DNA from 3 places in the Modestobacter sp. L9-4 genome. Region 2 is predicted to be linked to each of the others. Evidence: predicted binding sites of a transcription regulator. Region 2 holds the regulator's gene; each other region holds the start of a gene.
The links. Region 2 encodes LexA, which represses DNA repair genes until DNA is damaged. Its sites were predicted from a motif close to TCGAACANNTGTTCGA; they were not measured.

Region 1: a site for LexA is predicted at 2,660-2,675, ahead of KUM42_RS05465 (HNH endonuclease signature motif containing protein). Genes of this name have one in related genera too.
Region 3: a site for LexA is predicted at 2,780-2,795, ahead of KUM42_RS18550 (DUF6504 family protein). Genes of this name have one in related genera too.

What each region holds. Positions count from the first base shown of each region.
Region 1 is NZ_CP077800.1:1,174,554-1,182,231, reverse strand. Features, by position in the region: gene KUM42_RS05480 (bifunctional metallophosphatase/5'-nucleotidase) at 1-1,132, shown strand, start outside; gene KUM42_RS05475 (methionine synthase) at 1,116-2,162, shown strand; gene KUM42_RS05470 (hypothetical protein) at 2,166-2,546, opposite strand; gene KUM42_RS05465 (HNH endonuclease signature motif containing protein) at 2,693-3,904, shown strand; gene KUM42_RS05460 (hypothetical protein) at 3,908-4,129, opposite strand; gene KUM42_RS20110 (hypothetical protein) at 4,129-4,263, opposite strand; gene ligA (NAD-dependent DNA ligase LigA) at 4,391-6,811, shown strand; gene KUM42_RS05450 (ACT domain-containing protein) at 6,887-7,549, opposite strand.
Region 2 is NZ_CP077800.1:966,833-974,510, reverse strand. Features, by position in the region: gene hflX (GTPase HflX) at 1-710, shown strand, start outside; gene KUM42_RS04500 (phosphatase PAP2 family protein) at 832-1,560, shown strand; gene KUM42_RS04495 (hypothetical protein) at 1,532-2,605, shown strand; gene lexA (transcriptional repressor LexA) at 2,689-3,489, opposite strand; gene KUM42_RS04485 (LysM peptidoglycan-binding domain-containing protein) at 3,801-4,421, shown strand; gene nrdR (transcriptional regulator NrdR) at 4,689-5,201, shown strand; gene KUM42_RS04475 (vitamin B12-dependent ribonucleotide reductase) at 5,341-7,678, shown strand, end outside.
Region 3 is NZ_CP077800.1:3,904,391-3,912,068, reverse strand. Features, by position in the region: gene KUM42_RS18560 (DNA polymerase III subunit alpha) at 1-1,848, opposite strand, end outside; gene KUM42_RS18555 (SAV_6107 family HEPN domain-containing protein) at 1,845-2,345, opposite strand; gene KUM42_RS18550 (DUF6504 family protein) at 2,345-2,668, opposite strand; gene KUM42_RS18545 (MFS transporter) at 2,936-4,282, shown strand; gene KUM42_RS18540 (GNAT family N-acetyltransferase) at 4,332-4,877, shown strand; gene KUM42_RS18535 (YbaK/EbsC family protein) at 5,027-5,551, shown strand; gene KUM42_RS18530 (N-acetyltransferase) at 5,548-6,141, shown strand; gene KUM42_RS18525 (NAD(P)/FAD-dependent oxidoreductase) at 6,237-7,678, shown strand, end outside.

The DNA of each region.
Region 1 (7,678 bases), 210 kb from region 2:
GGACGACCGCACGGCCGAGTCCGGCCTGGGCAACCTGGTCGCCCAGGCGCAGTTGGAGTCGGTGCAGGCCGATCCCGCCTTCGGCGACCCGGTGATCGCGTTCATGAACCCCGGCGGGCTGCGGGCCGACATCGAGGCCGGCGAGGTCACCTACGCCGACCTGTTCAACGTCCAGCCGTTCAGCAACACGGTCAACACGACCACGCTGACCGGTGCCGACGTGCGGGGCGTGCTGGAGCAGCAGTTCCAGCAGGTCTCCCCGGGCACGACGACGGGGAACGGCCCGCGCAACAGCACGCTGCGGCTGGGCACGTCCGAGGGGCTCAGCTACCGCTACGACCTGAGCAAGCCCTACGGGCAGCGGATCGACCCCACGTCGATCACCGTCCTGGGCGAGCCCCTCGACCTGACCGCCGAGTACCGCGTGGCGGCCAACTCCTTCCTCATCGCCGGCGGTGACGGCTTCACCTCCTTCACCAACGGCGACGAGCGCGGCATCGGGCCGGTCGCCGGTCCGGTGGACGTCGACAGCGCCGTCACCTACTTCGAGACCAACTCCCCGGTGTCGGCGCCGGCCGCTGACCACGGTCAGGCCGCCACCTTCGCCACGCCGGAGCCGGCGGCGGGCCTGGACGCGGGCACCGGACCGGTGCCCCCGGTCGGTTCCGTCCCCGGGACCAGCGGCGCGCTCGGTGTCGAGGGCGCCGGCTTCGAGTGCCCGGCGACCGGTGAGCCCGGCAAGCCGGGTGAGCCCGGCAAGCCGGGTGAGCCCGGCAAGCCCGGTCAGCCGGGTCAGCCGGGTCAGCCCGGTCAGCCCGGGCAGCCCGGTCAGCCGGGCCACCCTGGTCAGCCCGGTGAGCCCGGCAAGCCGGGTCAGCCCGGCCCGGTGGGTCCTGCCGGTCCGGCCGCCCCGGTCGGTGGGCCGAAGGGCGTCGTCCCGGTGACGTCTGCTCCCGCCACGCACGGGTCCGTCGTCGCCGGCGGTGGCAGCGGGTCGGGCACGGGCGGTGCCGAGCTGGCCTACACCGGGGCCCCGGTCGGGTCGATGCTCGGCGTCGGTGGCGCCCTGCTGGCGGGCGGGGTCGCCCTGACGGCGGCGGGCTACCGTCGTCGGCGTGGCCTCGCCGACTGATCACCCGCACGACAGCAGCGAGCCCGACAGCACCGACGACCTGAGGCCGGTCCCCACACCGTGGGGGCCGGCCTCCGGCGTCGGGTCCCTGCCCGGCACCGACCCGGTCGAGGCGGTGCGCCTGGTCGTCGGCGAGCTGCCGGACCTCCCGCACCTGCCCGAGCTGCCCGGACGCGGCGCCGGCGCGGACCTGCTCGGCCGGACCGCGGCGCTGCTGGTCGACATCGCCGTCGACCTCACCCCGGCCGGCTGGCGGCTCGTCCCGCGCGCGGGCAACGACCTGCGCCGGGCCCAGGAGATGCTCGACCGCGACATGGACGCGCTCTTCGACGTCGCCGAGCGCTACGTCGGCCCGTTCAAGGTCCAGGTCGCCGGGCCGTGGACGCTGGCCGCCGGGCTCGAGCGCACCCGCGGTGACCGCGCCGTGGTCGACCCGGGCGCTCGCCGCGACCTGGCCCAGTCGCTGGCCGAGGGCATCGCCGCGCACGTGGCCGCCGTCTCCGCCCGGGTGCCCGGCGCCCGCGTCGTCGTCCAGCTCGACGAGCCGTCGGTCCCCGCCGTCCTGCAGGGCGGGCTCCCGACGATCAGCGGGTTCGGCAAGCTCTCCGCCGTCGAGTCGAACGTGGTCGAGGAGCAGCTCGCCGCCCTCGTCGCCCGGGTGCCGGTGCCCGTCGTCGTGCACTGCTGCGCCAACCGGGCGCCGCTGGACCTCTTCCGCGCCGCCGGCGCCGACGGTCTCTCCTTCGACCTCGGCATGGTGCAGGACCTCGACGCCGTCGGGACCGCCGTCGAGGCCGGCACCCACCTGCTCGTGGGCGTCGTCCCCGGCACCGACACCACGCTGCCGAACCCGAAGGCGACGGCCAGCCGCCTGCAGGCCTGGTGGCGCGAGCTCGGCTTCCCGGCCGAGCAGCTGTCCACCGCCGTCACGCTCACGCCGGCCTGCGGCATGGCCGGGGCCAGCCCCGCCTACGCCCGGACGGCGATGCGCCACGTCCGTGAGGCGGCGAGGTACCTGGTCCCGGAGTGAGGGTCAGCCGAGGCGACCGACCTTGCTGACCGCCGTCCCGTGGTGCAAGCAGACCCACCAGGCGGCACCGTCGTGCAGTTGCGCCTCGAGCGGGTGCGTCGTCGGGTGGTGCGGGCACGCTGGCCAGTTGGTCGGGGCGCTGCCCCACAGCTCCTCGACCGCCCCCTCCTGCACCTGGTCGGCGACGTCGACCACCTGCTCGGCCTGCGGCCGGCCCAGGCTCGTGGCCACGCCGCGGCCGCTGCCGTCCGGGCTCCAGAGCATCGCCCCGGGTCGGTGCGCGTCACCGGACCAGTCGCTGTCCTCGATCCGTGGGACGGGGGTGCTTGTGGCCTGCAGGTCGGCCAGCACCGGTCGCAGGGCGCGCTCGAGCTCGGGGTGCACGCACTCACTGTCCCGGGGCTGTCCACGGCATTGCCCGCGACGTCGTCGAGACCCGTGGACGATGCCCTGACCTGGACTTTCGCCTTGTAGGGCCACCGTCTGACGGGTAGACTTCGAACACGTGTTCGATCGGCGGAGGAGGTGTCGTGAGCGAGTTGCAGTCGGCTCTCGACGCCCTGGCGGTCGAGGACCTGCACGGGTTGTCCGAGGGGCAGGTGCTGGACCGGACGGCGTTCCTGGTCCAGGTGGTCAACCGCGCGAGTGCGGAGCTGACGCGCACCGTGCGGCACGGGGAGCTGACGCAGGCAGCCGAGCACGACGGGCTGAAGTCGATGCGGTCGTGGCTGGTCGGGCACGCGAGGCTGGCGCCGGCGGAGGCGTCGCGGGTCGTGCGGTCGGGCCGCGCGCTCGAGCACTTCCCGGCGCTGGCGGCCGGCTTCGCTGACGGTGACGTGACCGCTGCCCAGCTCAACGTGGTCGCGGAGGTGGTCGGGCCGGTCGAGCTCGCGAAGGCGGCCGAGCAGGGCATCGACCTGGCGCCGTTCGACGAGGCCTGGACGGCGGTCGCCAGCGCGGCGCCGTACCACTCCCTGGTCGCGGCCGTGCAGGCGTTCGAGGACGCGCTGGACCCCGACGGCATCGAGCCGGACCCCACCGAGGGGCGACGGTTGACGATCGCCAGGCACGCCGACGGGACCGTCACGGGCCGGTTCGACCTCGACGTCGTGGGCGGGGAGAAGGTGCAGGCGGCGATCGAGTCGATCGTGCAGGCCGACCGCCCGAAGGGCGACGACCGCACACGCGCGCAGCAGAACGCCGATGCGCTCGTGCAGCTGTGCGACAACCAGCTCGCCGCCGGAGGTCTACCGACGTTGCGGACGGTGAAGCCACACGTCGTGGTGACCGTCGACATCGAGGACCTGGTCGACCCCTCGACCGGCCCGGACGCCGCCCGTACCGGGTTCGGGGCGACCCTGTCGGCCGCCCGCGCCCGGTGGGTCGCCTGCGACTCGACGGTGACCCGGATCGTGCTGGGCCCCGACGGGCTGCCGCTGGACGTCGGCCGCACCCACCGGGTGGTCCCGCCGCACCTCCGCCGGGCGGTGGAGAACCGCGACGGGCACTGCGTGTTCGCCGGTTGTGGGGCGCCGACGCACTGGTGCGACGTCCACCACCTCGTCGAGTGGATCAACGACGGGGAGACGTCACTGGACAACTCCGCGCTGCTCTGCGAACGCCACCACACGAAGGTCCACCACGGCTTCCGCGTCCAGCGTGACGCTGGAGCACCGCCGGGTCATCGTTGGCGCACCTGGAGACCCGACGGCACCGAGATCCTGATCGGTCCGCTGCTCTAGGGACTACGAGTCCTCGCCGTCCCAACCGACGTCCAGGACGCGGGCCAGCGGAGCGACGTCCGGGTGCAGTCGTGCGCGCAGGCACTCGGCATGCGCGAAGAACTGCTGCTCGCGCTGGTCCGGCAGTGGCTCCTGCCACCGCGCGACGACGACGAACGCGCACGGGTCCACCGGACCGCCGTCGGCATCGGCGCCGCAGAACGCGCACACCACCGGGACGGGCATCAGTGCCGCCGGATGACGCGCACGAACAGGACGCCGACGATCACGGCCATGAAAGGGGCGACGAGCCAGATCGGCGCGTTGCCCCCGCCACTGCCCGCGGGGAACGGGGCCGCCACGAGCGCCAGTACGGACATCGGGTTGATGATGCGGCACCGTGGTCAGCAGTGAGACCGGTCGCGGGCCAGGGGTGGACGTCCACCGGTCGGGTGACCGCCGCGCGCAGCCGGTTTCCCGTCGGACCCGCCGGATACCGTGCCCACCGTGACCAGCGCGGACCAGGTGGAGCAGGAAGCCGTCGGCGGACCCGACCAGCCCGCGGTCGAGGCCGCCGTCGACCGGGAGGACCTCACCGAGGTCCCCGACGATGCGCGCACCCGGCACCGCGACCTCTCCGAGGAGCTCGACCGGTACGCCTTCGCCTACTACGTGCAGGACGCTCCGCTGGTCAGCGACGGTCAGTACGACGAGCGGATGGGCGAGCTCAAGGCGCTGGAGGCCGCCCACCCGGCGCTGCTGACCCCCGACTCGCCCAGCCAGAAGGTCAACGGCGGCTTCGGCGCGACCTTCGCCCCGGTCACCCACCCGGAGCGCATGCAGAGCCTGGACAACGTCTTCAGCTCCGACGAGCTCTCGGCCTGGGCCGGCCGCGCGGAGCGCGACGGCGCGACGGGCGCGGGCTGGCTGTGCGAGCTGAAGGTCGACGGTCTGGCCATCGACCTGGTCTACGAGAACGGCCGGCTCACCGGGGCGGCCACCCGCGGCGACGGCGTCACCGGCGAGGACGTCACCGCCAACGTGCGCACGCTGGCCGTCGTCCCGCAGCAGCTCACCGGCGACGACGTCCCCGAGTTCCTCGAGGTGCGGGGCGAGGTGTTCTTCCCCGTCGCCGCCTTCGCCGAGGTCAACGCCGGGCTGGTCGAGGCCGGCAAGGCGCCCTTCGCCAACCCGCGCAACGCCGCCGCCGGCTCGCTGCGGCAGAAGGACGCCCGCGAGACCGCCAAGCGCCCGCTGAGCATGGTCGTGCACGGCCTCGGTGCCCGCCGCGGCTTCGAGCCGGCCACCCAGTCCGCGGCCTACGAGCAGCTCGCGGCGTGGGGGCTGCCCACCAGCAGCCGCTACGAGGTGGTCGAGGACCTCCCGGCCGTCTGGGCCTACATCGAGCGCTACCGCGAGGCGCGGCACTCCGTCGAGCACGAGATCGACGGCGTCGTGGTCAAGGTCGACCAGGTCTCCCTGCAGCGCCGGCTGGGCTCCACCAGCCGAGCCCCGCGCTGGGCGATCGCCTTCAAGTACCCGCCGGAGGAGGCCACCACCAAGCTCCTCGACATCAAGGTCAACGTCGGCCGCACCGGCCGGGTGACGCCGTTCGCCTACATGGAGCCGGTGAAGGTCGCCGGGTCCACCGTCGGCCTGGCCACGCTGCACAACGCCAGCGAGGTCACGCGCAAGGGCGTGCTCATCGGCGACACCGTCGTCATCCGCAAGGCCGGCGACGTGATCCCCGAGGTGCTCGGGCCGGTGGTCGCGGCCCGCGACGGCTCCGAGCACGCCTTCGTCTTCCCCACGCACTGCCCCGAGTGCGGCACCGAGCTGCGCCCGGAGAAGGAGGGCGACGCCGACATCCGCTGCCCCAACGCCCGGTCGTGCCCGGCGCAGCTGCGGGAACGCGTCTTCCACGTCGCCGGCCGCGGCGCCTTCGACATCGAGGTGCTCGGCTACGAGGCGGCGATCGCCCTGCTCGCCGAGCACCTGCTCGCCGACGAGGGCGACGTCTTCTTCCTCGACGAGGAGGCGCTGCGCCGCACCGCCTTCTTCACCCGCAAGGACGGTGAGCTCTCCGCCAACGGCAAGCGGCTGCTGACCAACCTGCAGACCCGCAAGGACGTGCCGCTGTGGCGGGTCCTGGTCGCGCTGTCGATCCGGCACGTCGGCCCGACCGCCGCGCAGGCGCTGGCCCGCGAGTTCCGCTCCATCGACCGGCTGATGGCCGCGAGCGAGGAGGAGCTGGCCGCCGCCGAGGGCGTGGGGCCGACGATCGCCACCGCCGTGCGCGACTGGTTCGCAGTCGACTGGCACCGCGACGTGGTCGAGAAGTGGCGGCAGGCCGGCGTCCGGATGGCCGACGCGGACGTCGACGAGGCACCCGGCCCGCTCACCGGCGTCACCGTCGTGGTCACCGGCTCGCTGCGCGACCACAGCCGTGACGAGGCCATCGCCGCCATCCAGGAGCGCGGCGGCAAGGTCACCAGCGGGGTGTCGAAGAAGACCGGCTTCGTCGTCGTGGGCGCCGACCCGGGCAGCAAGTACGACAAGGCAGTAGCGGCCAAGGCGCCGATCCTGGACGACGACGGTTTCGCCGTGCTGCTCGACCAGGGCCCGGACGCCGCCCGCGAGGTGGCCACCATCGGCGACGGCACCGAGCCCGCAGAACCGGCGGAGGGGGCGCAGTCCGAGGCGGGTGCGGAGCCGGCGGCGAAGCCGAAGCGGGCTCCGCGGCGCAAGAAGGCGGCACCGGAGGCGGCTGTCGACGAGGCACCTGCCGACGGGGCACCCGTCGACGAGGCCGCAGCTGACGGGACAGCCGCCGTGGCAGTCGCCGAGGGGACCTCCGCCGCCGAGCCGGTCGCCGACGGGACAGCGGCCGCCGAGCCGGTCACGGACACCGAGCAGCCCGGGGCCTGAGGCCCCTCATCGGCCGACGGGTCCCGCCGCAGGGGCCGCCCACGTACCGGGCGGCCCCTGCGGCGGGGTCCTCCGTCAGACCGGTGGGAGCCGGGCGACGGTGGCGGCCAGGCCCGTGAGGTGGGCCAGCCGCAGCAGCTCCGAGCGGCGGAACGCCGGGCCGCCCGACCGGCCGATCAGCACCGCGGTGCCGTCGGGGTCCAGCGGGGCGGCCATCATCTCCACGGCCATCTCCTGCCAGCGCAGCGGCACCCACTCGGCGTCGCTGGGCAGCAGCAGCGGGGTGGACAGCGGCAGCCACGGCAGCGGCACGCCCTCCAGCACGGGTGCCGCGTCGGAGGCGGCCAGCACCGTCAGGTCCGCCGACGTCCCGGCGAGCACGACCGCCCAGCCGCTGCGGAACACCCGGGGCAGCTCGGCGGCCAGCACCTTCGCCGTCCCGACCCCGGCCGGGGCGAGCGCCTCCAGCAGGTCGAGCTCGCGGTGGGTGTCCATGGGGCCGGCGAAGGGGCGCAGCGACTCGACCTGGACGCCGGGCACGGCGGTCGCGGCGGTGATCAGGCTGTCGGCCACGCGGTCGGCGGGCAGCTCGACGACGATGTCGTCGACGGCCACGCCGCTGCCGCGTTCCAGGACGTCGACGGAGACGATGTCGATGCCGGCATCGCCGAGTGCGGTGGCGATGGCACCGAGGGTGCCGGGGCGGTCGGGCACGACCAGCCGCAAGAGGTAGGACACGGGTCCCTCCGGGTGCGCCTGCTGAGCGGGGCCGATCGGCGTCGATCGCGGACCGCGCAAGCCTCCCGCATCAGGGGCCGCTGTGGCGAACCCGGCGCACGGCCGGGGGAGCGACCTGCCCCACGTACA
Region 2 (7,678 bases):
CGACGCAGCGCAACTCCCGCGACCGCAACGCGACGCCGAGCGTGGCGATCGCCGGCTACACCAACGCCGGCAAGTCCAGCCTGCTCAACCAGCTCACCGACGCCGGTGTGCTGGTGCAGGACGCGCTCTTCGCCACCCTGGACCCCACGGTCCGGCGCGCGGAGACCGTCGACGGCCGGGAGTACACGCTCACCGACACCGTCGGCTTCGTGCGGCACCTGCCGCACCAGCTGATCGACGCCTTCCGGTCGACGCTGGAGGAGGTCGCGGCCAGCGACCTGCTGCTGCACATCGTCGACGGGTCCGACGCCGACCCGCTGGGCCAGATCAACGCCGTGCACACGGTGCTGGCCGACATCGACGCCTCCTCGGTCCCCGAGCTGATCGTGGTCAACAAGGTCGACGCGATGAGCGAGGAGGACGTCCTCCTGCTCCGCCAGGCGCTGCCCGGCGCGGTCTGGGTCTCCGCCCGCACCGGTGAGGGCCTGGAGGCGCTGCGCGACGTGATCGCCGCGCGGCTGCCGCACCCCGCCGTGCACGTCGAGGTGCTCGTGCCCTACGACCGCGGTGACCTGGTCGCCAAGGTGCACCGGGACGGCGAGGTGCTCGAGGAGGTCCACGAGGCCGAGGGCACCCGGCTGGTGGCGCAGGTCGACGCGGGGCTGGCCGCCCTGCTGGAGCCCTACCCCGCACCGGCCCTCGAGGTCTGAGCGAGGACCCCGCCACCACCGCCCGGTGGGTGCGGCGGGGTCAGCAGCAGGGCCGTGCCGCACCGCGGCGCGGCCCTGCTGCGTTCCCGGGACGCGCGGTCGGGGCCGGTACGGTGACGCGGTGGCCAGCAGCGGAGCGTCGCGACCGCTGACCCGGCCCGAGGACGCCGCCGCGCCGGTGACCGGCACCGGCCGCCCGCCGTGGTGGCTGCTCGCCGTCGCCGCCGTCGTCCTGGTGGCCGTGACGGTCGACCTGCTGACCGGTGGGGTGCTGGAGGCGCTGGACCTGCGGGTGTCCGGCGTCGTCGACGGCTGGGACCTGCGCCACTCCGCCCTCTACTGGCCGGTGTGGGTGTTCACCCAGGCCGGTGGCCGCGGCACCGTCCTCATCGTGCTGGCCGGGCTCGTCGCCTGGACCGCCGTCCGGCGGCGCACGTACGTACCGGCGCTGCGGATCCTGGCCGCGCTGGTGCTGCTCACCGCCGTCGTCTACGCGTTCAAGTGGGGCACCGGCCGCACCGCCCCGGAGTACCCCGGCTCGTACTTCCACCGCGGGGGCGGCAGCTACCCGTCGGGTCACGTCACCAACGCGGTCCTCATGTGGGGCGTGGCGCGCTGGCAGGCCGTGGAGTTCGGGCTGCCGGCGTGGGTGCAGCGGGCCGCCCGGCTGCTCGCCGTCGCGGGACCCTTCGTCAGCGGCATCGCGATGGTCGCGCTCAACTTCCACTGGGTCAGCGACGTGCTGGCCGGGCTGGCCGTCGGCGTGCTGCTGTTGGGCGTGGTTCATGCGCTCGACACGCTGCCGGTGTCACGCTGGGCCCGTGCTCGAGCGGGCCGACAGCCGTCGTGACCGCGCCCGCCGCCGCACCCGGGTGGCCGGCGCGGCGCTGACCGCACCCCTGGGCCTGCTGGTCGTGCTGCCGGTGTCCCCGGCCGTCGCGGCCGAGGCGTACGGCGCCCCCACCACGCGGTGCGAGATCACCGACCCGCGGCTGCCCGAGCTCTCCGGGCTGGTGGGCGTGGGCGACGGCATGCTGGCGATGAACGACGGTGGCGACCGGGTGGAGGTCTACGCGCTCGACGGCGCGTGCACGGTCGGCGAGGTGCGCACCGCCGACGTCGACCCCTACGACCCCGAGGACCTCGCCGTGGGCGCCGACGGCACGGTCTGGCTGGCCGACACCGGGGACAACGAGCAGAAGCGGGAGACCGTCGCGCTCATCGGGCTGCGCACCGACGGCAGCAGCACGCTGACCCGGCTGACCTACCCCGACGGTGCGCACGACGCCGAGGCCCTCCTGCTGGCCCCGGACGGGACGCCGTACCTGGTGACCAAGGAGGTGCTCGGCGCCAGCTCGGTCTACCGGCCCGACGCCCCCCTGGCCGACGGTGCGACGGTGCCGATGACCCGGGTGCTCGGCATGGGCTTCACCCTCACCGGCACGCCCGGGGGGCCGGTCGGACGGGCGGGCCAGCTGCTGGTCACCGGGGGAGCGGTCTCCGCCGACGGGCAGCGCATCGCCCTGCGCACCTACACCGACGCCTACGTGTGGCCGCTGACCGGTTCGGACGTCACCGGGGCGCTCAGCGGGTCGCCGGTGCGGGTGCCGCTGCCGGACTCCCCGCAGGGCGAGGCGATCGCGTTCGCCGGTGACGAGCGGAGCCTCCTGGTCAGCAGCGAGAGCCTGCCGGCGGCGGTGACCCTGGTGCCGGTCGCCGGCGACCTCGCGCCCGCGCCGCCCGCAGCCGGGGACGACGGTGCTGCCGCCGCGGCGCCAGCCGAGGCCGCCGACCCGTCCCGTCCGGTCGGTCCGGTCACGGCCGGGCTGATCGCCGCCGGCGTGGCGACGGGGCTCATCTGGATCGGCGGCCGGTTCCGCCGTCGCCAGGCCTGACGAAGGCCCCCTCGCCTGCGAGGGGGCCCTGGTGGTGCCGCTGTGGCCCACCGCTGCCCGAGGGGCAGCGGTGGGCCGACTGGTCAGACCCGGCGCAGCACGGTGACGACGCGGCCGAGCACCGTCGCGTCGTCGCCGGGGATGGGCTCGTACGCCGGGTTGTGCGGCATCAGCCAGACGTGGCCGTCGCGGCGCTTGTAGGTCTTCACCGTCGCCTCGCCGTCGATCATCGCGGCGACGATCTCGCCGTTCTCCGCGGTGGGCTGCTGACGGACGACGACCCAGTCGCCGTCGCAGATGGCCGCCTCGACCATCGAGTCACCGGCGACCTTGAGCATGAAGAGCGTGCCCTCGCCGACCAGCTCGCGGGGCAGCGGGAACACGTCCTCCACCGCCTGCTCGGCCAGCACCGGGCCACCGGCGGCGATCCGCCCGACGAGCGGGACGTACGTGGGCCGCGGGTTGCTCGTCTCGTCGGCAGCAGCAGCGGTGGCCTGCGTCTCGGCGGGCGACTCGGCCATGACGGTGGTCTCACCGGGCATCCGCACGTCCAGGGCGCGCGGCCGGTTCGGGTCGCGGCGCAGCCAGCCCTTCCGCTGCAGCACCGAGAGCTGGTGGGCCACCGAGGAGGCCGAGGACAGCCCGACGGCTTCGCCGATCTCGCGGACCGAGGGCGGGTAGCCGCGGCGGTCGATGGAGTCGCGGATGACCTCGAGCACCCGGCGCTGACGCTGGGTCAGGCCGTCGCCGGCCTCCCCGCGGTCGGGGAACTCGCGGACCGCGGCCACCGCCCCGGTCCCGGTGGTGGCGTCGGCGGCCTGGGCCGTCGCGCGGGTGCGTCGCGAGGGGCTCGTGCCGCCTGCCGTGGGGCCGTCGGCCGCCATGTGTCCTCCTCGTCCGGCTGCCGGGGCAGCGGTACCCAGTGGCCCACCCGGCGCCTGGGGCCGGGAGAGCTGTCCGGTCAGCGATCTCGGTGTCACGGTAGCGGGTTACACCGGTGTTGTTCAAACACCTGTTCGAAGATGTCGCGCGTCAGGGGTGGGACTTGTCGGAGGGATGCGGTAGACATCGCACAGACGTTCGATTCGAACAGGCGTTCGAGGCGACCACCTCCCGGTGGCCGGCCTCGGGGGGACCGCCCGCTCGCGCCGGACGCCCGACGACGTCCCACCGCCAGACCTCCAGGAGCACCCCGATGGTCAGCCCGCAGCAGCTCGACGCCCCCGTCCCCGTGTCCGCCGCCTCCGTGTCCTCCGCCCCCGGGGCACCCGTACCGGCGCCCACGCCGCCGTCGCCGTGGCGGCCCGTGGCCGCAGCCCGCCGGGTCGCCGCCCGTGTCCCGGCGGCGACCGGCCGTGGGCCGCAGCCGGCCGCGCCCGCCACCGCCCGGCGCGACGCGGCCCGCCCGGGGGCCCGCCCGGCGCGGCTCGACGGGCTCCCGGCCGGGCGGGCCGTCCGTGGCGGTTGCGCCACCGAGCCCCGCCCCGCGGCGGGACGGGAGCGGTCGGGGGTCCGCCGGCCGCCGCCGCCGCTGCGGCTCACCGCGCGCGGTCAGCGGGTGGTCGCCGGGCTGTCGATCGCGATCGGGCTGTCCCTCGCCGCGGCCACGGTCGTGCACGTCGAGATGAACCGGGAGAGCGGCCTGCAGCTGGCCGGTTCCGACACGTTCGTCGTCCGGTCGGGGGACTCCCTGTGGTCCATCGCCCGCGCCGTCGCGCCCGAGGAGGACCCGCGCGCGGTGATCGACGCGATCGTCGCCCTCAACGGCCTCGACAGCGTCGACCTCCTGCCCGGCGCCGAGCTCCAGCTGCCCTGACCGGCGCTGCGCCCGGCGTGTCCGGGGAAAGTGCCTGGTACGGGCGGGGCGGGTGCGTCTCAGGAAGACGCGCCGGGGCCCAGGGGTTGTACCTGTAGTGGTGCGGGGCTAACCTCACCCCAACATCTTGTGTGACAGAGATGTAGTTCCTCTCCACAGGCGCGTCCCCAGGTCAGCCCCAGGACATCCACCGGATGTCCCCCGGCCGGTCCACAGGGCGCGTCACCACGGTCGCTCCGGCGGCCCGCCGATCGAGGAGGTGCCCCGGTGCGCTGCCCCTTCTGCCACAGCCCCGACAGCCGGGTCGTCGACTCGCGGGAGACCGACGAGGGCGCCAGCACGCGCCGCCGCCGGTCCTGCCCGGTGTGCGGGCGGCGCTTCACCACGGTGGAGGAGCCGGTGCTCGCCGTCGTCAAGCGCAGCGGCGTCAGCGAGCCCTTCGACCGCAACAAGGTCATCGCCGGTGTGCGCCGGGCCTGCCAGGGGCGCCCGGTCGACGAGGGCCAGCTGGCCGTCCTGGCCGCCAAGGTCGAGGACGCCGTGCGGGCCACCGGTTCCGCCGAGGTGCCCAGCAACGAGGTCGGCCTCGCCATCCTCGGCCCGCTCCGCTACCTCGACGAGGTCGCCTACCTCCGGTTCGCCAGCGTCTACCGGTCCTTCTCCTCGGCCGCGGACTTCGAGAAGGAGATCGCCGAGCTCAAGCGGCTCCGGCCCGACGTCGCCGACAACGGCCCGCCCGCCGGCCCCGACGGCGCAGCCGCCGGGGCGCCGACCGGCTGACCCGCCCGACCAGCTGCCCGACCTGCCCGACCACCCGGTCGCGGCGCTCCCGCCCCGCGGGACACCCACACCACCGGCTCCCGGCAACCGCCGGACCTGCAGCCATCCAGTTCAGCACGCCTCACCAGGGGAGCACGCTTTGACCGAGACAGCCGACCGCCTCTCTCCCAGCCGGAACCGCCGCACCGCGGGCAAGACCCCCACCCGGGGGAAGGGCCTGAAGGTCAAGCGGGTCTTCACCACCGCTGGGGTGCACCCCTACGACGAGGTCGTGTGGGAGCGCCGCGACGTCGTCATGACCAACTGGCGGGACGGCTCGATCAACTTCGAGCAGCGCGGGGTCGAGTTCCCCTCCGAGTGGAGCATCAACGCCACCAACATCGTCACCACGAAGTACTTCCGTGGCGCCGTCGGCAGCCCGCAGCGCGAGACCAGCCTGCGCCAGCTCATCGACCGGGTCGTGCTGACCTACGGTGCGGCCGGCCGCGAGCACGGGTACTTCGCCACCGACGAGGACGCCGAGGTCTTCGAGCACGAGCTGACCTGGATGCTCATGCACCAGGTGTTCAGCTTCAACTCCCCGGTCTGGTTCAACGTCGGCACCGCCTCGCCGCAGCAGGTCAGCGCCTGCTTCATCCTGGCCGTCGACGACACGATGGACTCGATCCTCAACTGGTACCGCGAGGAGGGCCTGATCTTCAAGGGCGGCTCCGGTGCCGGCCTGAACCTCTCCCGCATCCGCTCCTCCAAGGAGCTGCTGTCCTCCGGTGGCACCGCGTCGGGCCCGGTCTCCTTCATGCGCGGCGCCGACGCCTCCGCCGGCACCATCAAGTCCGGTGGCGCCACCCGCCGCGCGGCGAAGATGGTCGTCCTCGACATCGACCACCCCGACATCGAGGAGTTCATCGAGACCAAGGCGCGCGAGGAGGACAAGATCCGCGCGCTGCGGGACGCCGGGTACGACATGGACCTCGGCGGCAAGGACATCACCAGCGTCCAGTACCAGAACGCCAACAACTCCGTCCGCGTCAACGACGAGTTCATGCGCGCGGTCGAGAGCGGCTCGGAGTTCGGGCTGCGGGCCCGCGAGGACAACCGGGTCATCGAGACCGTCGACGCCCGCGAGCTGTTCGGCAAGGTCACTCAGGCCGCCTGGGAGTGCGCCGACCCGGGCATCCAGTACGACGACACGATCAACGACTGGCACACCAACCCCGAGACGGGGCGGATCAACGCCTCGAACCCGTGCTCGGAGTACATGAGCCTGGACAACAGCTCGTGCAACCTGGCGTCGCTGAACCTCATGAAGTTCCTCAAGGACGACGGCACCTTCGACTCCAAGAACTTCGTGAAGTCCGTCGAGCTGATCATCACCGCGATGGACATCTCGATCTGCTTCGCCGACTTCCCGACCGCCCCGATCGGTGAGACCACGCGGGCCTACCGCCAGCTGGGCATCGGCTACGCCAACCTCGGCGCGATGCTGATGGCCACCGGCCACGCCTACGACTCCCGCGGTGGCCAGTCGCTCGCCGCAGCGATCACGTCGCTGATGACCGGCACCGCCTACCGCCGCTCGGCCGAGCTGGCCGGCATCGTCGGCGCCTACGACGGCTTCGCCCGCAACGCCGACGCCCACACCCGGGTCATGCGCAAGCACGCCGCGGCCAACGACGCGATCCGCCCGGTCGGCGCCGACGACGCCGACGTGCTCAAGGTCGCCACGACCCAGTGGCAGGAGGGCCTGGCCATCGGCGCGGAGAACGGCTGGCGCAACGCGCAGGCCTCCGTGCTGGCCCCCACCGGCACCATCGGCTTCATGATGGACTGCGACACGACCGGCATCGAGCCGGACTTCTCGCTGGTCAAGTTCAAGAAGCTGGTCGGCGGCGGCTCCATGCAGATCGTCAACCAGACGGTGCCGCGGGCGCTGACGAGCCTGGGCTACCAGGACGAGCAGGTCGAGGCGATCGTCGAGTACATCGCCGAGCACGGCCACGTCGTCGACGCCCCGAGCCTGCGCCCGGAGCACTACGCGGTCTTCGACTGCGCGATGGGCGAGCGCGCCATCTCCCCGATGGGCCACGTCCGCATGATGGCCGCGGTCCAGCCGTTCATCTCCGGCGCGATCAGCAAGACGGTCAACATGCCCGAGTCGGCCACGGTCGAAGAGGTCGCCGACATCTACTTCCAGGGCTGGAAGATGGGCATCAAGGCCCTCGCCATCTACCGCGACAACTGCAAGGTCGGCCAGCCGCTGTCCGGTGGCAAGGGCAAGAACGACGGCACCAAGGACGAGGTCGCCGTGGCCGAGGTCGCCCCGGCGGCCACCGCCCTGGCCCACCCGGTGCGCAAGCGCCTGCCGAAGAAGCGCACCAGCGTCACCACGTCCTTCAGCGTCGCCGGCGCCGAGGGCTACATGACCGCCGGCATGTACGAGGACGGCAGCCTCGGTGAGGTCTTCCTCAAGCTGGGCA
Region 3 (7,678 bases), 1.3 Mb from region 2:
GCGCGCCACCTCGTCCATGGCGTGGGCGATCGCCGACTGCATCCGGATGCCGAGCAGGTCGAGCTTGAGCAGCCCCAGCTCCTCGACGTCGTCCTTGTCGAACTGGCTCATCGGGTAGCCCAGGTAGCTGCTCTCGACCGGCGTGCGGTCCAGCAGCGTCGCGTCGGACAGCAGCACCCCGCACGGGTGCAGCGCGATGTGCCGGGGCAGCCCGTCGAGCCGGGCGACCAGGTCGAACATCAGGTCGAGGTCACCGTTGCCGCCACCCCGCTTGGAGCCCATCCGGCTGGCCCGCAGCTCCGGCAGGTCGCGCAGCGCGGCGTGCACCTGGTTGGCCCGGATGTGCGGGAACGCCTTGGCCACCGCGTCGACCTCGGCCGGCGGCAGCCCGAGCGCGGCACCGACGTCGCGGATGGCGTGCCGCACCCGGTAGGTGTCCATCATCGAGATGCAGCTGACCCGGTGCGCCCCGAAGCGGTCGATCACCGCGTCGTAGACCTCCATCCGCCGGGCGGACTCCACGTCGATGTCGATGTCGGGCAGCTGGTGGCGCAGCGGGGAGAGGAAGCGCTCCATCAGCAGGCCGTAGCGGATCGGGTCGACGTCGGAGATGCCCAGCAGGTAGGTGACCAGGCTGCCGGCGCCCGAGCCGCGGGCCGCGGCCCGCACCCGCAGCTCCTTGATCAGGGCGACGACGTCGGCGACGGTGAGGAAGTAGGACGGGTAGCCCAGCTGCTCGATCACCCCCAGCTCGGACTCCAGCCGCTCGCGCACCGCACCCGAGGGGGTCATCCCCCGCCGGCCGAAGCCGGCCTCGCACCGGGCCCGCAGCACCTGTGCGGGGCCCATGCCGCGCTCGGCGGCGGTGGTGACCACGTCGAGCTCGGGGTAGCGCACGGTGCCGATGCCGAGGTCCTCGCGGACGTCGACGGCGCACTGCTCGGCGATCCGGGCGGTGGTCTCCATCAGCCGCAGGGCGACGTCGCGGTCGGGGCCGGCGATGTCCTCGGCGACCTCGGCCATCTCCTTGCCCGACTTCAGGTGGCCCTCGGCGGTGCGCCGGTCGACGTGCCGCTCCCCCAGCGGCACCAGCCGGCGGGCGGCGTCGAGGACGTCGGCGGTGGGCGCGTCGAAGGCGTCGACGTAGCGGACCGCGTTGGTGAGCACCGCCGGCACACCGGCCTCGGTGGCCAGCGCCAACAGCGCCTGCGCGCGGGAGCGGTCGCCCTGCCCGCGGTGGTGCACGATCTCGACCACCAGCTGGCCGGGGCCGAACACCGACCGCCAGGCGGCCAGCCGGGCCCGGGCGAGGTCGGCGCGACCGTCGGCCAGTGCCCGGCCGACCGAGGAGCCGGGCCCGAGCACCGCCAGCAGGCCGGTGGCGTGCTCCCCGGCCAGGGTCAGCGAGCTGACCGGCTCACCGCGGGTGCCGGCGAGGTGGGTGGCGCTGGTCAGCCGGCACAGCGACCGCCAGCCGGCGCCGTCCTTGGCGAGGAAGGTGACCCGGGGCAGCCGCGGGTCGACGCTGGCCCCGCCGCGCGCCGGCGCCCGGCGGCCGGCCGGGTGGCGGGCGCGGTGCAGGTCGGCGGCGCGGGTGCGCCCGGACTCACCGGGCTCGCCGCCGGCCACCGGGTCGACGGCCAGGTCGACGCCGAACAGCGGGCGGATGCCCGCCGAGCGGGCGGCGAGGGCGAACTTGACCGCCCCGTAGAGGCCGTCGCGGTCGGTGAGCGCCAGGGCCCCCATGCCGTGGTCGACCGCCCGGGTGACCAGGTCGGCCGGGTGGTTGGCGCCGTGCCGCATCGAGTAGCCCGAGGCGACGTGCAGGTGGACGAAGGGGTCACTCACGACGCGGAGGGCCGGCGACGGCCGCCGTCCATCGACCGCAGGCGCACCGGCGCCGGGGGCGGCGCCGGCCGGCTGATCGTCGTCTCCACGACACCGAGGAAGGTGCGCACGTCGCGGACCAGGTCGTCGGCCTCCCGCTCGGTGACCGCGTGCGTCAGCCCCGCCTCCGCAGCGGCCCGCTTGGCCGCCCCGGCGGCGAAGAACGCCGCCCACTCGCCCAGCTCGGGGGCGACCTGGCTGATCAGCACCCAGGCGCTGCGGGGGCGGCGCCGGCCGGCGTCGGCGTCGGGCTGGGTGCGGGCGGCCAGCACCGCGGCGGCGGCGCGCAGCGCGGCCAGGTGCGCGGTGGCGTACCGCCAGCCGGCGTCGGGGCTGCCGGTCGCCTCGGCCAGCCCGCGGTGGGCCTGGCCGAGCAGCTGGGCGGCGGCCGAGGGCAGGGCCGGGGGCAACGGGATCTCCTCCTGCTCGGGGGCGGGCAGGACCCGGGCGGCGCCCATCAGTCGTGCGCCCGGACGAGCAGCCACTGGCCGGCCGTCGGCTCCCAGGACAGGTCGAACACCCCGGCGGAGCTCATCCGCGAGCGCCCGGCCCGCGAGGCCTCGACCCGCCAGACCTGCCGGGTGGCGACCAGGTCGAGCGACGCGCCCCGGCCGGCGGGGTCGGGCTGCCACCAGGGGGCGGTCTCCACCCACGAGTCGAGCAGCTCCCCCACCACGTAGCGGGTCTCGCCGCGCCAGAACTGGGCCGGCCCCGTCGACCCCTGCTCGACCTGCACCTCTTCACCGACGCGGCCACCGGCCCCGACGAGCACTCGGCTCATGACAGACTCCCCAACTCCTCGCCCCACCGACCGGCCCACACCCCGGCCCGGCGGGGAAGCGCATGCGGGGAAGGCATGACGGCCCGGGCCGGTGAGCGGACCCACCGGTGTTCGAACACGTGTTCGAACACGTCGAGTAGACCGGAGACGGGTCTCGGACGTCAAGCCGACACGGCCGTGTCCACGACCGTGTCATTACAGCCACTGCACCGACGGTCGACACCAACTCGTTTGCGCCGCGCGCCCGCACCGGTGTCGACTGGACCGGTGCCCGCCCTGCCCCGTGCGCTGACGCCCCTCCGGCGCCCGGCCTACCGCTGGCTGGCCGTCTCGCTGGTGCTGACGCTGACCTCCTCGGGCCTGTACCTGCTGGCCGTGGTCTGGCAGGTGATCGAGCTCGGTGGCGGTCCGGCGGCGCTGTCCCTGGTCAGCGCGGGCACGGCCGTGGGCATGCTGCTGACCACGCTGCTCGGTGGCGCCCTCGCCGACCGGGTGCCGCAACGGCGCCTGCTGCTGGTCGTCGCCGCCGCCGAGCTGGGCGCGACCGGCGTGGTCGCCGCGCTCTCGCTGGCCGGGCTGCTCCAGCTGTGGCACCTGGTGGTGGCCTCGCTGCTCATCGGCCTGGCCCAGGGGCTGTACTACCCGGCCTACTCGGCGTTGGTGCCCGCACTGCTGCCCGCCGACGAGCTGCTGGCCGCCAACGGGCTGGAGGGGGTGCTCCGGCCGCTGCTCACGCAGGCCGCCGGCCCGGCCGCGGCCGGGGCGATCGTCGCGGCCGCCTCCCCCGGCGCGGCCCTGCTCGTCACCGCGGTGGCCGCGCTGGGAGCGGTCCTGGCGCTGCTGCGGCTGCCGGCCACGCCGGTGCGCCGCGACCTGGACGCCGAGGCCGCGGCTGCCGGCGGACCGGCCCGCCACCCGGTCGCCGCACTGCTGCACGACGTCCGGGCCGGCTTCTCCTACATGGTCGCCACCCCGTGGCTGCTCGCCACGCTGGTGTTCGCCTCGCTGATGGTGCTCGTCGTGCTCGGCCCGCTGGAGGTGCTGACCCCCTTCGCGCTGCGCGAGCAGACCGGCGGCGGGCCCTCGGAGCACTCGCTGGTCCTGGCCTCGTTCGGGATCGCCGGGGCGGTGGGGTCCCTCGCCGTCGCCTCCCGGCCGCTGCCGCGCCGCTACCTGACGGTGATGATCATGCTGTGGGGCGCGGGGTGCCTCCCGCTGGCGGTCTTCGGCGTGGCCACCGAGCTGTGGCTGTTCGTGCTCGCCGCCGCCGTCGCCGGGGCGGCCTTCCAGGGCGCCACCGTCATCTGGGGCACCCTGCTGCAGCGCCGCGTGCCCCCGGCGATGCTCGGCCGGGTGTCCAGCCTGGACTTCTTCGTCTCGCTGGCCTTCCTGCCGGTCTCGATGGCGCTGGCCGGTCCGGTGAGCGGGGTGATCGGGGTCCCGGCCACCTTCGCCCTGGCCGGCCTGGTGCCCCCGCTGCTCGCCGTGGCCGCGATCGTGGCGGCCCGGCTGCGCGCCGACGAGGTCGCCCACCCGCTCGACACCACCACTCCCCCGGTCGCCGACGCCGACCCGGTGCCCGTCCTCGACCACCGCGGAGCCGGCACACCGTGAGCCCGGTCCTCCGACTCGGGACGAGCGGTGACCCGGTGCACGATGAGCCGTGGCCGACACGCTGCGGGGAGCACTCCCCACCGAGCTGACCGACGGCCGGGCCGACCTGCGCCTGATGACGCCGGGCGACTGGCCGGTGGAGGTGGCGCTGTCCGCCGTGCCCGACGTGGTGCGCTGGACGAGGTACCCACCCGACCTGGACGAGACCGGCGCCCGCGCGCGCATCGAGACCAGGACCCGGGGAGCCGCGGCCGGTACCGGCGGCCGCTACGTCGTGCGCGACCCCACCGGCCTCGTCGCCGGTACCGCGGGCATCGCCATGAACGGTCAGCGCGACCCCGAGGTCTTCTACGCCCTGCTCCCCGCGGGGCGGGGACGCGGACTCGCCACGGCCGCGACCCGTCAGCTGACCCGCTGGGCGCTCGACGTCGGCCACGACCGCGTGGTGCTCAAGACGATCCTGGGCAACACGGCCAGCGAGGCGGTCGCGCGTCGCTCGGGCTTCACGCCGGCGGGGGTGGAGACGGCGACCGTCCGGGACGCCGAGGTGCAGCTCCGGCGGTGGCAGCACCTGTCCGGCACTGCTGTGCCCTGACCCCGGCCCTCCGAGCACGTCACCGGCGGCGTGGGACGGCGGGTGGACGGCCCGGGACGGCCGCACCACCGCCCGCTGCCGCCGGGCGCGGTGCCGCCGGCCGGTGCCGGGTGCGGCGGGCGACGCCGGCCGGTGGCAGGATCGCGCGCATGACCTCAGCGGAGATCCCGCAGCACCCCCGGGTCGCCGAGGTCGTGCAGCTGCTGCGCGCCGCCGGCGTCCCCGGTGAGGTGCGCGTGCTGCCCGACAGCGCCCGAACGGCCGCCGAGGCCGCCGCCGGGCTCGGCGTGCCGGTCGGCGCCATCGCCAACAGCCTCGTGTTCGACGTGGGCGGCCAGCCGCTGCTGGTCCTGACCAGCGGCGCGCACCGGGTGTCCGAGCCGCAGGTGGCCGAGCTGCTGGGCGTCCCGGCCGTCGTCCGGGCCACCCCGGAGTTCGTCCGGGAGCACACCGGGCAGGCCATCGGCGGTGTCGCCCCGATCGGGCACCCCGAGCCGATCGGCACCCTGGTCGACGTCGAGCTGGCCCGGCACGAGCAGGTGTGGGCCGCCGCCGGGCACCCGCACACCGTCTTCCCCACCAGCTACGCCGAGCTGCTGCAGCTGACCGAGGGCACCCCCGCCGAGGTCGGCCCGGGCCCGTCCGCCGAGCTCGCCACGGCGGGTGCCCGGTGACCGGCACGACCCCGGCCACCCGGGTCGCCGAGCTGCCCACGCCCTGGATGCGCGAGCACCTGCACGAGGCGCTGGCGATCTACGGCGCGGCCATGGGCTACGGCGACTCCGTCGTCGCCGGCCGCTACGGCTACGCCGTCCAGCACACCGAGCGGAACGGCTTCCGCGCGGTCGGTGCCTTCGTCGAGGCTCCCCGGGGGGACGGCACGGCGGGCGAGGAGCTGGTCGGCTTCGGCTACGGCTACCTCGTCGCCCCCGGACAGTGGTGGCACGACCAGGTGCGCAACGCCCTGGACCGGCGCACGGCCAAGCAGTGGCTGCCCGGCGCGTTCGAGGTCTGCGAGCTGCACGTGCACCCCGACCACCAGAGCCGCGGGCTGGGCCGCCAGCTGCTGCACGCGCTGGTCGCCGGCACCGCCGCACCGGTGGCCCTGCTGAGCACCCCGGACACCGACACGAAGGCCTTCCGGCTCTACCACGCCGACGGCTTCGTCGACCTGGCCCGGGGCTACCACTTCCCGGGCGACTCCCGCCCGTTCGCCATCCTGGGTGCCCGGCTGCCGCTGGCCCCGTCTGCTCCGGAGGACTGATCGCCGTTCCCAGCTCGCCGCAGGACACCGCCGTCCCCGCGCCTCCCGCCGACACCGCCGTCGACGCCGTCGTCATCGGCTCCGGCCACAACGGCATGGTCGCCGCCTGCCACCTGGCGAAGGCCGGCCTGCGCGTGGAGGTGGTCGAGTCCGACGACGTCCTCGGCGGCGCGGTCTCCACGGTGGAGCGGTGGCCCGGCGTCCGGGTCGACCGGGGCTCCAGCGCACACGTGATCATCCGGCACAGCGGCGTGGTCGAGGAGCTGGACCTCGAGCGGTTCGGGCTGCGCTACATCGACTGCGACCCGTGGGCCTTCGCCCCCGCCCCGGTGCCCGGCGACCCCGGCCCCGACGGGCAGCCGCTGGTGTTCTCCGTCGACCTCGACGCCACCTGCGCCTCCATCGCCGCGGCCTGCGGTGACGCCGACGCCGCCGCCTACCGCCGGTTCGTGCAGGTGTGGGGCCCGCGCAGCGCCGCCGTCGTCAAGGCCTTCGGCGACCGGCCGGGCGCGGTGCAGCTGGTGCGCCACCTGTGGCCGGTGGGTGCACCCCGCCGCGGCCAGCCGCGCACCCCGGGCGGGGAGATCGCGACCGACTTCATCGGCTCCGGCGACGCCCTGCTCGACCGCTGGTTCACCAGCGAGCGGCTCAAGGCCGCCCTGGCCTGGTTCGGCGCCCAGTCCGGCCCGCCGATGTCCGAGCCCGGCACCGCCGCGATGGTCGGCTGGGTGGCGCTGCTGCACGACGTCCCGCCCGGCCACCCGGTGGGCGGATCCGGCGGGCTCACCCAGGCGCTGGCCGCCCGGCTGGCCGCCGACGGCGGCCGGGTCACCCTCGGCGACGGCGCGGCCCGGCTGCTGGTCGAGGGCCCGGACGGCGCCCGGCGGGTGACCGGCGTGCAGACGGTGTCCGGCCGGCGGGTCACCGCCCCGGTGGTCGTGGCCGCCTGCCACGTGCTGGCCACCAGGGCCCTCGCCGGTGACGACGCCCCGCCGGCGCTGGCCGACGCCGACCCGCCGCTGGGCAACGGGTTCGGCCTGGTGCTGCGCTGCCAGACGAACGCCCTGCCCGACTACCCCGGGGTCGGCGACGAGGCCCTGCAGGGGCTGCAGCTGCTGTGCACCGACCGCGCCCAGCTGGCCCGGGCGCACGGCGACTACCTGGCCGGGGAGCTCCCCCGCGAGCCGGTGCCGCTGGCGATGTCGTTCTCCGCGAGCGACCCGACGCTGGCCCCCGACGGCCAGCACGTTGTCACCATCTGGGGGCAGTGGTACCCCTACGCCCTCGCCGACGGCGGCAACTGGGACGACCTGGCCGAGACCGCCGCCCAGCAGCTGCTCGCCGCGGTCGACCGCTACGCCCCCGGCTTCTCCGACTCGGTGCAGCAGCTGTACGTGCAGACCCCGCTGAAGCTGGAGCAGGAACTGTCGCTGCTGCGTGGCAACGTCATGCACGTGGAGATGAGCCTGGCCAGCATGTTCGGCTTCCGCCCCACCCCGGCGCTGTCCGGTCACCGGGTGCCGGGCCTGGCCGGGCT